3 regions of the Serratia montpellierensis genome follow, and region 2 is predicted to be linked to each of the others. Evidence: riboswitches for the same ligand, from Rfam matches in the RefSeq annotation. Region 2 holds a riboswitch; each other region holds the start of a gene.
What was found. Region 2 has a riboswitch for thiamine pyrophosphate ahead of thiB (thiamine ABC transporter substrate binding subunit). Riboswitches for the same ligand answer to the same signal wherever they lie in the genome.

Region 1 (4,180 bases), on a different contig from region 2:
CGGTGAATGGCCGCCAGATCGGTGGTATCGAGATCTTCCTGGCCCAGATGCACGCCGTAGGCGCCGTGCTTGATCGCCAGCCGCCAGTAGTCGTTGATGAACAGCCGTGCCTGATAACGCTGGCCCAGCGCGATGGCGGCAGCGATATCCTCTTCGACCTGCTCGTCAGGCAGATCCTTGATGCGCAGCTGGATCGTGGTGACGCCGGCCTCCAGCAGGCGAGCGATCCATTCCACGCTGTCGACGACCGGGTAAAGCCCCAGCTTGTGGGGCGTAGCCGGGAAGGGGGTCGTGATATCAGTCATTGCTTGTCTCCTCTTGCAGGGTGCCGGCGCCGGCGCTGTGATACAGCTCGCTGCCGCGGGCGCGGAACTCGGCGGACATTTTCTCCATGCCGGTCAGCTGCACTTCTATCGGTTTGGCGGCCTCCTGGGCGGCGGCGTAGTCGCGCACCTCCTGCGAAATCTTCATCGAGCAGAATTTCGGCCCGCACATCGAGCAGAAGTGGGCGACCTTGCCGGATTCCTGCGGCAGGGTTTCGTCGTGATAGGCGCGCGCGGTGGCCGGATCGAGTGCCAGATTGAACTGATCTTCCCAGCGGAATTCGAAACGTGCCTTGGACATGGCGTTATCGCGGATCTGCGCGCCCGGATGGCCCTTGGCCAGATCGGCGGCGTGAGCGGCGATCTTGTAGGTGATCAGGCCCTGCTTGACGTCCTCTTTGTTCGGCAGGCCGAGGTGCTCTTTCGGCGTGACGTAACACAGCATGGCGCAGCCGAACCAGCCGATCATTGCCGCGCCGATGCCGGAGGTGAAATGGTCATAGCCCGGTGCGATATCGGTGGTCAGCGGGCCGAGAGTGTAGAACGGCGCTTCGTGGCAGTGTTCCAGCTCTTCGGTCATGTTGCGGCGGATCATCTGCATCGGCACGTGGCCCGGGCCTTCGATCATCACCTGCACGTCGTATTCCCAGGCAATTTTGGTCAGCTCGCCCAGCGTATGCAGTTCGGCGAACTGGGCTTCGTCGTTGGCGTCCTGAATCGAGCCGGGGCGCAGGCCGTCGCCGAGCGACAGCGAAACGTCGTAGGCGGCGCAGATCTCGCAGATTTCACGGAAATGCTGATAGAGGAAGTTTTCCTGATGGTGCGACAGACACCATTTGGCCATGATCGAGCCACCGCGTGACACGATGCCGGTCAGGCGTTTGGCGGTCATCGGCACGTAGCGCAGCAGCACGCCGGCGTGGATGGTGAAGTAGTCGACCCCTTGCTCCGCCTGTTCCAGCAGCGTATCGCGGAACATCTCCCAGGTGAGGTTTTCCGCCACGCCGTTGACCTTCTCCAGCGCCTGGTAGATCGGCACGGTGCCGATGGGCACCGGGCTGTTGCGCAGGATCCACTCGCGGGTTTCGTGAATATAGCGGCCGGTGGAGAGATCCATCACGGTGTCCGCGCCCCAGCGGGTGGACCACACCAACTTCTCCACCTCTTCTTCGATCGACGACGTGACCGCCGAGTTGCCGATATTGGCGTTCACCTTCACCAGGAAATTGCGGCCGATGATCATCGGCTCCGCCTCCGGATGGTTGATGTTGGCGGGAATGATGGCGCGGCCGGCGGCCACTTCCTGACGCACGAACTCCGGCGTGATGTTGTCCGGCAGGTTGGCGCCCCAGCCCTGGCCCGGATGCTGGTGGCGCAGCACCTCGCCGCGAATGCGTTCGCGCCCCATATTTTCACGGATGGCGATGAACTCCATCTCTGGGGTGACGATACCGGCGCGGGCGTAGTGCAGCTGGGTCACGCGCTGGCCCGGCAGCGCTTTGCGCGGCAGCGGCAGATGCTCGAAGCGCAGGTGATCCAACCCCTCGTCCGCCAGCCGCTGTTGGGTGAAGCCGGAGCTGGCGCCGCTTAGGGTGGCGGTATCGCCGCGCGCGTCGATCCAGCCTGCGCGCAGCTTGGCCAGACCGGCGTGCACGTCGAGCTTGGCCTGCGGATCGCCGTAGGGGCCGGCGGTGTCATACACCGGGATCGCCTCGTTGGGTTCATACTGCGGGTGGTCTTTGCTGCCGCCGAGCAGGGTCGGGCTGAGCTGAATTTCGCGCATCGGCACCTGGATATCGCTGCGCGAGCCCTGGAGATAGATGCGACGTGAGTTCGGGAAAGCCATGCCTTGCAGGGTGTCGATAAACTGCTGAGCGGCTTCGCGTTGCGCTTTACGGGCGCGCGGTGGATTAACGTTAGACATAGCAAGTTCCTACCAGTGTGTTGGATTGGGAAAGTTGCTTGTCTGGAGCTCGGAGGGAGTAATGATGGTGGCCGATAAGGCAGGGCACCCGCAAGGGGAAGGCCGTGCCTGTGGCGATAGATTACTCTTGTTCCCTTCGCGGGTATTAACCCGATCAGGTTCCGCGGATCCCGAATTAACGGTCTCAGCCTGGCTGATTCGATGAACAAATCAGGCGCTAGGCACTCCGACAAGATGCCCCCCAGTATAGGAGGGATAAGAAAAAAAACTATAAAATTTTAACGCGCCGGATCCAGCGCCTGGTCCGGCAGCGGTTGCTGTGCGGCTTCCGCTTCCAACTGGATCAGCTTATCTTCCAGCGCAAAGCGCGCCGCCAGCGTTTCGCCGATATCCGACAAGGCCTGGTGGAATTCCAGACAAACCTCCTGATCGATATCCACTTCGGTATAGCGATCGTGGAACGCCATGATCTGTTCGGTATTGGCCCACAGCTTGGGGTAGATGTTCACCGCCAGCGACATTTTCGGACTGGCTGCGCCTTCCACTTGTTTGATAATTCTGTCATAGATATGAAAATGCCCTGCGGAGAGGTAATCCACCAGGTTGTGGCAAAAGTTCTCCAGCGCTTTTTCATTCAGCGGCGTATGCTTTTCTTTATTCGGTTTGAGGCCTACCAGCGTGCAGTAGGCGACCAGCAACTGCTTGCGGGCTTGAAGCCATTGATCAACTAATTCATTACTACCGCCAACGCGCTGAGTCAGCCTTTCCAAACGGTTGAGCATGTTTGACTCCGTGTAAGTAACAAAAGTAACCGGTAAGTTATTAAAATGTAACAAAGCCGATTTGTAGAGTGCCAGTGAAGCTGAGGTTGTGCAACAACGATATGGAACTTGCATTAACGGGCAATGAAAACGGCTGGTGGATCGTCAGCCATGAAAGCAAACTTTGGTTACCGAACGGTGAATTGCCGTCGGGGACGGCCGCCGCCCTCGGGCTACAGGGCCACATGGCGCGCACCATCGGTGAATGGGAGGGGGCGCCGGTTTGGCTGGTGCGCCAGGCGATGCCGCGGGAGATGGGATCGGTGCGTCAGCTGTTGGATCAGGATCGCGGTCTGTTCCAGCTTGCCGGGCGCGGCGTTCAGTTGGCGGATTTCTACCGCTCTCATCGCTACTGTGGTTATTGCGGCCATGAAATGCACCTCAGCCGCTCCGAAAGCGCCTGCCTGTGCGGCCACTGCAAAGAACGGTATTACCCGCAGATTGCGCCCTGCGTGATCGTCGCCATTCGGCGCGACGATCAGATCCTGCTGGCGCAACACGTGCGCCATCGCGGTGGCATCCACACGGTGCTGGCCGGCTTCGTCGAAGTAGGCGAAACGCTGGAACAGGCGGTAGCGCGTGAAGTGATGGAAGAGAGCAATATCGAAATCAAGAACCTGCGTTACGTCACCTCACAACCCTGGCCGTTCCCGCACTCGCTGATGATGGCCTTTATGGCCGATTACCATCAGGGTGACCTTCGTCACGACCCCAAAGAGCTGCTCAACGCCGGCTGGTACCGCTACGACCAACTGCCGCTGTTGCCGCCGCCCGGCACCGTGGCGCGCCGGTTGATTGAGGACACCGTGGCGCTGTGCCGGGCAGAATAATGTACAATGGCCGGCAGATTATTAAGGGAGCCCCATAAATGACTGAGTTGAAGAACGATCGCTACCTGCGCGCGCTGTTGCGCCAGCCGGTGGATGTGACCCCCGTATGGATGATGCGCCAGGCCGGTCGTTATTTACCGGAGTACAAGGCGACCCGCGCCCAGGCCGGTGATTTCATGTCGCTGTGCAAGAACGCGGAGCTGGCCTGCGAGGTCACGCTGCAACCGCTGCGCCGCTATGCGCTGGACGCCGCCATCCTGTTCTCCGACATTCTCACCATTC
Region 2 (4,180 bases):
AGCGCATTGGTGAGGATCACCAGCGCATAGGGCGACTGCGGCAGCCCGATCGTATCGCTCAGCAGCAGGAAGAAGCCGGTGGCCAGCACGATGCCCGGCATCGCCAGGATCACCATGCCGCTCAGCTCCAGCGCCTGGCCGCCGCGCAGCTGCTGCCGCAGCTTCAGCTCGCGGCTGCTCCACAGCAGCATCATCGTGAGCGCCACGCACAGCAGCCCGGCGCCGAGGGCGATGCGCAGCGACGTGAACAGCGCCTGCCACAGCACCGGCTGGCGCAGCACGCTGACGACGGCCTGATTGGCGCCGTCGGCGATCACCGCCAGCAGAGGCGGCAGCAGCAGGAGCAGCGCGGCGGCGATCAGCAGAAAATCGCCGACGCGTCGCCACCGGCTGTCTTCCGGGTTGCGCCAGCGTTGGGCGTGGGTATGGCCCACCGGCAGCGCCTGGCTCAGGCGCTGGCTGATCAACACCAGCCCCAGACAACAGCTTAACTGGATCAGCGCCAGCATGGCGGCGCGGCCCAGATCGTAGTCGTAACTCAGCGCCTGGTAGATCGCCAGTTCGATGGTGGTGGCCTGCGGTCCGCCGCCCAGCGATAGCACGGTGGCGAAGCTGGCGAAGCACAGCATAAAAATCAACGCGCCGCTCGGCAGGATCTGGCGGCGCAGCGCCGGCCATTCGACGAAGCGGAACTGCTGCCAGCCGCTCATACCCAGTTGGGCGGCCAGCTGGCGCTGCTCCACCGGAATGTTCTCCAGCGCCTGCAGCAACAGGCGGGTGGCCAGCGGCAGGTTAAAGAACAGGTGCGCCAGCAGAATGCCCTGCAGCCCGTAGGGCGAGAAGCCATACTCGACGCCCAGCCAGCCGCACAGCGTCGCCAGCCAGCCCTGGCGGCCATAGACGCTGAGCAGGCCGAACACCGCCACCAACACCGGCAGCACCAGCGTCATGGCGCACAGCCGCAGCAGCAGCTGCCGGCCGGGGAAACGGCGGCGATAGAGCGCACGCGCCAGCAGAACGGCGGGCAGCACCGAAATCAGCGCCGACAACAGCGCCTGCCAGAAGGTGAAGCGCACCACGTGCCACAGGTAGCTGTCCTGCCACAGGCCGCGCCAGTCGCTGTCCGGCGCATGGCGCCACAGCGAGCCCATCGCCAGCGCGGCGACCAGCAGGATCACGCCGGCGGCCAGCAGCCCCGGCCAGAGCCAGCGGGGGATCAACGGCTGACGGCAGTTTGCCATGCCCGGATCCAACCACCGCGTTGTGTGGCCACCTCTTCGGCGCTGTATTGCAGCGCGGTATGCGGTACGTTCATCTGCTCAAAGCCGACGGGCAGTGGGGTGTTGATCACCGGATACATCCAGTTGCCGGTCGGGATGGTGTTCTGGAACGCCGGCGTCACCATGAACTGCATGAAGCGCTCCGCCAGCTCAGGCTGTTTGGCGGCCTTCAGCTTGCCCGCCACTTCCACCTGCAGGTAGTGACCTTCACTGAACATGGCGGCGGCATAGAGATCTTTTTTCTCTGCGATCAGGTGATAGGCGGGAGAGGTGGTGTAGCTGAGCACCAGATCGCCTTCGCCTTTCAGGAACAGGCCGTAGGCCTCGCTCCAGCCTTTGGTGACGGTGACGGTCTTTTTCGCTAACTGCTGCCAGGCGGCCGGCGCCTTGTCGCCATACACTTTTTGCATCCACAGCAGCAGGCCGAGGCCCGGCGTGCTGGTGCGGGGATCTTCGTAAATCACCTTCCAGTTGCGATCGCTGCTGATCAGCTCCTGCAGGCTTTTTGGCGGGTTCTTCAGTTTTTCTTTGTTGTAGACGAAGGCGAAGTATCCGTAGTCGTAAGGCACGAAGGTCGTATCCTGCCAGCCGCCCGGCACCGTCAGTTTGGCGGTGTCGACGCCGCTCGGCGCGAACAGGCCGGTTTGCTGCGCCGCCTGCAACAGGTTATTGTCTAACCCCAGCACCACGTCGGCGGCGCTGTTCTTGCCCTCCATGCGCAGGCGGTTCAGCAGCGAGACGCCGTCTTCCAGCGCGACGAACTTCAGTTCACAGTCGCACTCGGCTTCGAAGGCTTTTTTCACCGCCGGGCCTGGGCCCCAGTCGGCGGCGAAGGAATCGTAGGTGTATACCGTCAGCGTCGGCTTGGCGAACACCGGCGCGGCGCACAGCAGCAATAAGCAGGGCAGATATTTTTTGACCACGTTGCACTCCTGAAAAATAAGGGGGCAAGGGCATCTGAGGGGGCGAGGCGGCGTCGCCGGTTCGCTGGGCTCAAATCCCTCCGCCGGTATTGACCGGATCAGGTTCGACGGGTGTGCTCTCAGCGGAAAATCGGGCTTATCACACGGCCCTATTCTCCGCACCCCGTTGAGACGGCGCTATTGTAAAGATTAACCGACCTGGGCGAAAGGCGCTTATGCCTCCGGCGGGGCAAACCAGGCGGACTTGAAGTCGAACCAGCCCAGGGTGTTCATCCGCACGCCGCGCATGCTGCGCTGGCCGTGCAGCTGCAGCCAGTGGTGGAACAGCGGATGCAGCTGGTGGTTGCTGACCAGGCGCCGGCAGAACTCGGCCAGCGGCAAGCGGTTGGCGCGCCACAGCGCCGCATCCTCCGCCAGATCCTCGTTCATGCAGTGCTGCATCAGCGGCAGTTCGTACAGCGTGGCGAACAGCGAAAACTCCAACGGCAGATAGAAGTTGGCGCTGCCGAGCCACAGATCGCTGCGCGCGTCGCCCTGGTGCCAGGTGGCGTAATCCACGCTTTGCACGATCAGGCGGATGCCGTGCTGCGCCAGCAGCGGTTCGATCGCCTGGCGAATGGCGTGAAACTCCGAATGCTCATTGAAGTGGGTCATCGTCAGTTCGGTCAGGCCCGCGGGTTTGGGCTGCTGCGCCAGCGTGCGGTTGTGGTGCCAACGCGGCAGCAGGCCGTACGCCGGCGACCAATAGCGCTGGTAGAGCGGCCCGGCGTGGCTCAGCAGCGAAATGGGGTTGATCAATTCGCACAGCCAACTGCGAATGGCAGGATCGGCCGCTAATGGGGATCGCTGATCGAACAGCAGGAAATAACAGCCTTCTTCCAGCCGGCTTTCCAGCTCGCTGTTGCCGGTTTCATTGCCCTGCAGCTGCACGCCGGAGTGCACCAGCTCTTCGGAGAATTCCGGCAGCACCCAGATATTGACCTCATCAATAAGCGCCCGGTAGCCGAAATAGTCGTCGAAGGCGTGGATCTTCATCTGGCTGGGAAGGTTGCGCACCACGCGGTAGGGGCCGGTGCCGACCGGATGGCGGGCGAAATCCGGCAGTTCGCGCCATTCGTGCGGTAGGATCATGGCCTGCACGCTGCCCAGCAGCCAGGGCAGCCAGTGATCGGGGCTGCGCAGATGCACGTGATAACGAACGGCGTCGGCGAGGTGACGCTCTCGATATGCGAGAACAGCGGTTGCGAGGTGAGACGCGAGAGGGAAGTGATGACGTCTGCCATCTCCAGCTCGCGGCCATGATGAAAATGGATTGCCGGGCGCAGATAAAACCGCCAGTGCAGCGGCGTCAGCGCCTGCCAATGGTGAGACAGATCGGATTCCAGTTCCCCGTTTTCCTCATTTATGCGCGTCAGGCCGTTGAAGATCTGGCGCGCCAAATGGGTCTCCGAACGCCGCAGCGCCGAGCCGGGCAGCAGGTTGTACAGCTGCCGGTAGTAGAGCACCCGCAGGATGTGTTTACCCTGGCGGAAGCTGCGACCCAGCTGCGACAGCAGCATCTGGCGCACCACGTTTTTGTCGCCCACCAACTGCACCAGCTGATCGATGCGGTCCTGCTCCAGCAGCTCCTCGGCCCGCTGTTGCTGCAGCGCCAGGCCGGTGTAGTGGAAGGTAAGCCGTGAACGCTTGCCGCGCCCCGACTCCGCCTGCCAGGTGAGCCAGCCTTCCCGCTGCATGGCGCTCAGCAGGGAGCGCACGTGGCGCCGCGAGCAGCTGAGCACCTCCGCCAGATCCTGCAGCGTGGTGTCAGTGGTTTCACCGTGACAGCGCTGCCACAGGCGGATGAACTGTTGCTGCAATCTGGACGTGGACATAAAAGAGGAACGCTCCCGCCTCAACTCGTCAATTTATCTTTCCCTATATTACGCCGATAATTTTCATCAATGAAAGGGGAGGGCGTAATCATGAAAGCTTTCT
Region 3 (4,180 bases), on a different contig from region 2:
AGCATCACGTAGCCCAGACCTTCGGCCGAGCCGACCCATTCGCCGATGATGGCGCCGATCGGCGCGACGGCGGCGGCCATGCGCAGGCCGGAGCCGAAGGCCGGCAGCGCCGCCATCAGCCGCACGTGCCGCAGCTGCGCCCAGCGCGAAGCGCGCATCGTGCGCGCCAGATCGAGATAGTCGTTGTTGACCCGGCGCAGCCCGTCGAAAAAGGCCGACACCACCGGGAAGAAAATCACCAGCACCGCCATCGCCACCTTGGCGCTCATGCCGAAGCCGAACCACAGCACCAGCAGCGGCGCCAGGGCGAACACCGGTATCGCCTGGCTGGTGAGCACCAGCGGCATCAGCCAGCGCTGCAGCCGCGGCGAGAAGATCATGCACAGCGCCAGCGCCGCGCCGAGCATCACGCCCAGCACCAGCCCGCTGACGATCTCCGAAGCCGTGACCAGCGTGTGCCAGGCGAGATAGCCGCGCCCGTCCCACAGTGCCTGCGCCACCGTGCTCGGCGTGGGCAGCAGAAAGGCCGGAATGCCGCTTTGCGCCGCCAGCCACCACAGCAGCAGCAGCCCGGCAAACACCGTCAGCCCACGCCGCAGGCGGGTAAGCCCACGCTCTTTGGCAATCTTCATTGCGCGGCCCTCACCAGCTGTTGCAGCAGCTCGGCCTGGCTTTTCAGCAGGTCGGCGTCATCCGGCGCGCGCGGCGGTTGCCCGCTGATACGGTGGGTATCGTCGAGGCCCAGCGGCCAGGGCGACAGTACCAGCAGCCGGTGGCTCAGGCGGCAGGCCTCCATCGGATCGTGGGTGATCAGCAGCACAGTGTTTTGCGCCAGCAGTTCGGCGGCCAGGCTTTGGATCTCGGTGCGGGTAATGGCGTCCAATGCGGAGAAGGGTTCGTCCATCAGCACGATCGGCTGGCGTTCGTAGAGCGTGCGGGCGATGGCGGCGCGCTGGCGCATGCCGCCGGACAGCGCGGCGGGCAGGCTGCGGCCATGCGCGGCCAGGCCTACGCGTTCGAGCAGATGCGCCACCCACGCCCGATCCGCCACTTCGCCGCGCAGCCGCGAGCCGAGGGCGACGTTCTCTTCGACGGTCAGCCACGGGTAGAGCAGGTCTTTTTGCCCCATGTAGGCGATGCGCCCGGCGATCGGCAAACCGTCGCTGCCGGTCACCGTACCCGAACTGGCCTGCGCCAGGCCGGCGATGATCTTCAGCAGGCTGGTTTTGCCGGCGCCGCTGGCGCCGAGCAGGGCGACGAAGCTGCCGCCGGCGATGTCGAAGCTCAGCCGGTCGAAGACGATTTGCTGACCGAAACGCAGGCTGAGATCCCGCACCTGGATGCCGGGCGGGAGAAGCGGGGAGATCATGAAGCGTTCAGCCCCATCTGCCAAAATGCCGATTCCAGCTGGGTGGCGGTGGTGAAAATCTGCGCCAGCTCGGTGAGGCGGCTTTGCGCGCCGCGCTGGTGGCCGACGGTCTCGAGCAGCTCGATGGCGGCACGCACGCCGGCCAGATAGCCCTCGTCGCCGTAGTTGCGGATCCAGGAGGCGTAAGGATTGCCCTCCATCTTGGTGGCGGGATCGTGCAGCAGCCGCAGGCCGATTTCGGCATAGCCGGCCACGCAGGGCAGCAGGCCGGCCAGCAGGTCGAGGGCGTCGCCGGCATGGCCGATATCCAGCACGTAACGGGTGTAGTTCATGGTCTCCGCCGCTTCCGGCTGGGCGGCGATCTGCGCTTCGCTCAACCCCCATTCGGCGCAGTAGGCCACGTGCAGCGGCAGTTCGGCGACGATGCCGTTGAGCGAGGCGGTGGCGGCGCGCATCTCCGGCAGGGTGCGCAGCTTGCTGACCAGCAGCGCGTAGGCGCGGGCGAAGTGCAGCAGGAACAGATAGTCCTGGGTCAGGTAGCGGCGAAAAGCGCGTTCAGGCAAGGTGCCGGCGGCCAGCTGCTGCAGAAACGGGTGATCGACGTAATCTTGCCAGTGGCTGCCGGCATGGTGGCGCAGCCGGCCGTAAAGACCGCTTTCGAACAGGGTAGTGATGGACATGGGACCTCCTTGAGTCAGTGGAGATCCGGGCACGCTGGGGTATGAACAGGCAACGGGTGAGAGCGTTGTTGCCTAACCGTCCCTTCGCTGGCATGACCCAGATCAGGTTCAAAGGGTTCGGCTTGCGCCATCTCAGCCCGTAACAGGACACCCCTCGGAGCTGCTTGTTATACGACATTTGTTTTTTGATTACAATCGCCGGGCGGCGCGGCGGCAATCGGTTCGTTTAGTGCGATCGGGGGCGATTTTGCTGGCGCAGAGCGCGCGATTTTTGTCACTGTAGGCCGATGATTTTGCCTTTGAGGACGATTCCCGATGAAAAAAATTGGTTTTCTCTCGTTTGGCCACTGGTCGCCTTCCGCCCAGTCCGGCACCCGTTCCGCGGCGGATGCGCTGCTGCAGTCTATCGATCTGGCGGTCGCCGCCGAAGATCTGGGGGCGGACGGCGCCTATTTTCGCGTACACCATTTCGCGCGCCAACTGGGGTCGCCGTTCCCACTGCTGGCCGCCATCGGCGCCAAAACCCAACGCATCGAGATCGGCACCGGCGTGATCGACATGCGTTATGAAAATCCGCTGTACATGGTCGAAGACGCCGGCGCGGCGGATCTGATCGCCGGCGGGCGGCTGCAGCTCGGCATCAGCCGCGGCTCGCCGGAGCAGGTGATCGATGGCTGGCGCTATTTCGGCTATGCCCCGGCCGACGGCGAGACCGACGCAGACATGGCCCGCCGCCATACCGAAGTGTTCCTGGAAGCGCTGCGCGGCGAAGGGTTCGCCGAACCCAATCCGCAGCCGATGTTCCCGAATCCGCCCGGGCTGCTGCGGCCGGAGCCGTTTTCCGCCGGGCTGCGCGACCGCATCTGGTGGGGCGCCGGTTCCAATGCCACCGCCGTCTGGGCGGCGAAGCTCGGCATGCACCTGCAAAGCTCGACGCTCAAGAACGACGAGACCGGCGAACCCTTCCACATCCAGCAGGCCAAGCAGATCCGCGCCTACCGCGCCGCCTGGCAAGAGGCCGGCCACGCGCACGAGCCACGGGTTTCCGTGAGCCGCAGCATCTTCGCGCTGGTGGACCAGCGGGATCGCAACTACTTCGGCGGCGGCGGCAAGGAGGGCGATCAGCTGGGGTATATCGACGCGCAGACCCGAGCGATTTTCGGCCGCAGCTATGCCGCCGAGCCGGACGTGCTGATCAAGCAGCTGGCACAGGACGAGGCCATTGCCGAAGCGGATACGCTGCTGCTGACCGTGCCTAACCAGCTGGGCGTGGATTACAACGCCCACGTCATCGAATCGATTTTAACCCATGTCGCGCCGGCGCTCGGCTGGCGCTAAACGGAGGAGTGGCATGTCACGCATTTTCATTACCGGTTCGGTAGACGGGCTGGGCCGCGCCGCCGCGCAAACGCTGTTGGACGAAGGGCATCAGGTGATTCTGCATGCGCGTGAGCCCGGCCGTCTGGACGCGGTGCGCGATCTGTTGGATCGCGGCGCTCAGGCGACGATCGGCGATCTGTCCGATGTACAGCAGATCCGGCAGCTTGCCGAGCAGGTCAATCGCCTCGGTCGTCCGGACGCGGTGATCCACAATGCCGGCATGTTTACCGGGCCGCAGGTGATGCCGGTGAACGTCATAGCGCCCTATCTGCTGACGGCCCTGATCGAACGCCCCACGCGTATCGTCTACCTGAGCAGCAGCATGCACTTTGACGGCGTGGCGGAACTGAACGGCGTGGATTGGCTTGGCGGCGCCGCAGGCTCTTATTCGGACAGCAAACTGTTCGTCACCGCGCTGGCCGCCGCCGTGGCGCGCCTGTGGCCTGACGTGATCAGCAGCGCGGTCGATCCCGGTTGGGTGCCGACAAAAATGGGCGGCGCGGACGCGCCCGACGATCTGGCGCTGGGGCATGTGACGCAGGCGTGGCTGGTGAGCAGCGATGAACCGCAGGCCTTGGCGTCCGGCGGCTATTGGCACCATCAGCAGCGCCTCGAACCCCACGCGGCGGTACACGACGAGGCGTTTCAAACGGCGCTGTTGGCGCAATTGGCGCGCGCTGGCGGGGTGAGCTTGCCGCAGGTTTGAATGGTTATTCCTTCCTGGCCCGTCGAGGTTATCGGCGGGCTTTTT

Region 1: another riboswitch for thiamine pyrophosphate. It lies ahead of thiC (phosphomethylpyrimidine synthase ThiC); the one in region 2 lies ahead of thiB (thiamine ABC transporter substrate binding subunit).
Region 3: another riboswitch for thiamine pyrophosphate. It lies ahead of tenA (thiaminase II); the one in region 2 lies ahead of thiB (thiamine ABC transporter substrate binding subunit).

The regions. Positions count from the first base shown of each region.
Region 1 covers NZ_VOSN01000004.1:242,955-247,134, forward strand. Annotated here, with positions in the region: gene thiE (thiamine phosphate synthase) at 1-305, opposite strand, end outside; gene thiC (phosphomethylpyrimidine synthase ThiC) at 298-2,247, opposite strand; TPP riboswitch at 2,362-2,486, opposite strand; gene FUU19_RS05320 (Rsd/AlgQ family anti-sigma factor) at 2,526-3,029, opposite strand; gene nudC (NAD(+) diphosphatase) at 3,131-3,898, shown strand; gene hemE (uroporphyrinogen decarboxylase) at 3,937-4,180, shown strand, end outside.
Region 2 covers NZ_VOSN01000002.1:440,289-444,468, forward strand. Annotated here, with positions in the region: gene thiP (thiamine/thiamine pyrophosphate ABC transporter permease ThiP) at 1-1,241, opposite strand, end outside; gene thiB (thiamine ABC transporter substrate binding subunit) at 1,217-2,203, opposite strand; TPP riboswitch at 2,261-2,379, opposite strand; partial or broken gene sgrR (HTH-type transcriptional regulator SgrR) at 2,417-4,077, opposite strand; gene sgrT (glucose uptake inhibitor SgrT) at 4,168-4,180, shown strand, end outside.
Region 3 covers NZ_VOSN01000013.1:875,661-879,840, reverse strand. Annotated here, with positions in the region: gene FUU19_RS15945 (ABC transporter permease) at 1-632, opposite strand, end outside; gene FUU19_RS15940 (ABC transporter ATP-binding protein) at 629-1,369, opposite strand; gene tenA (thiaminase II) at 1,366-2,049, opposite strand; TPP riboswitch at 2,112-2,214, opposite strand; gene FUU19_RS15930 (LLM class flavin-dependent oxidoreductase) at 2,365-3,387, shown strand; gene FUU19_RS15925 (SDR family NAD(P)-dependent oxidoreductase) at 3,401-4,135, shown strand.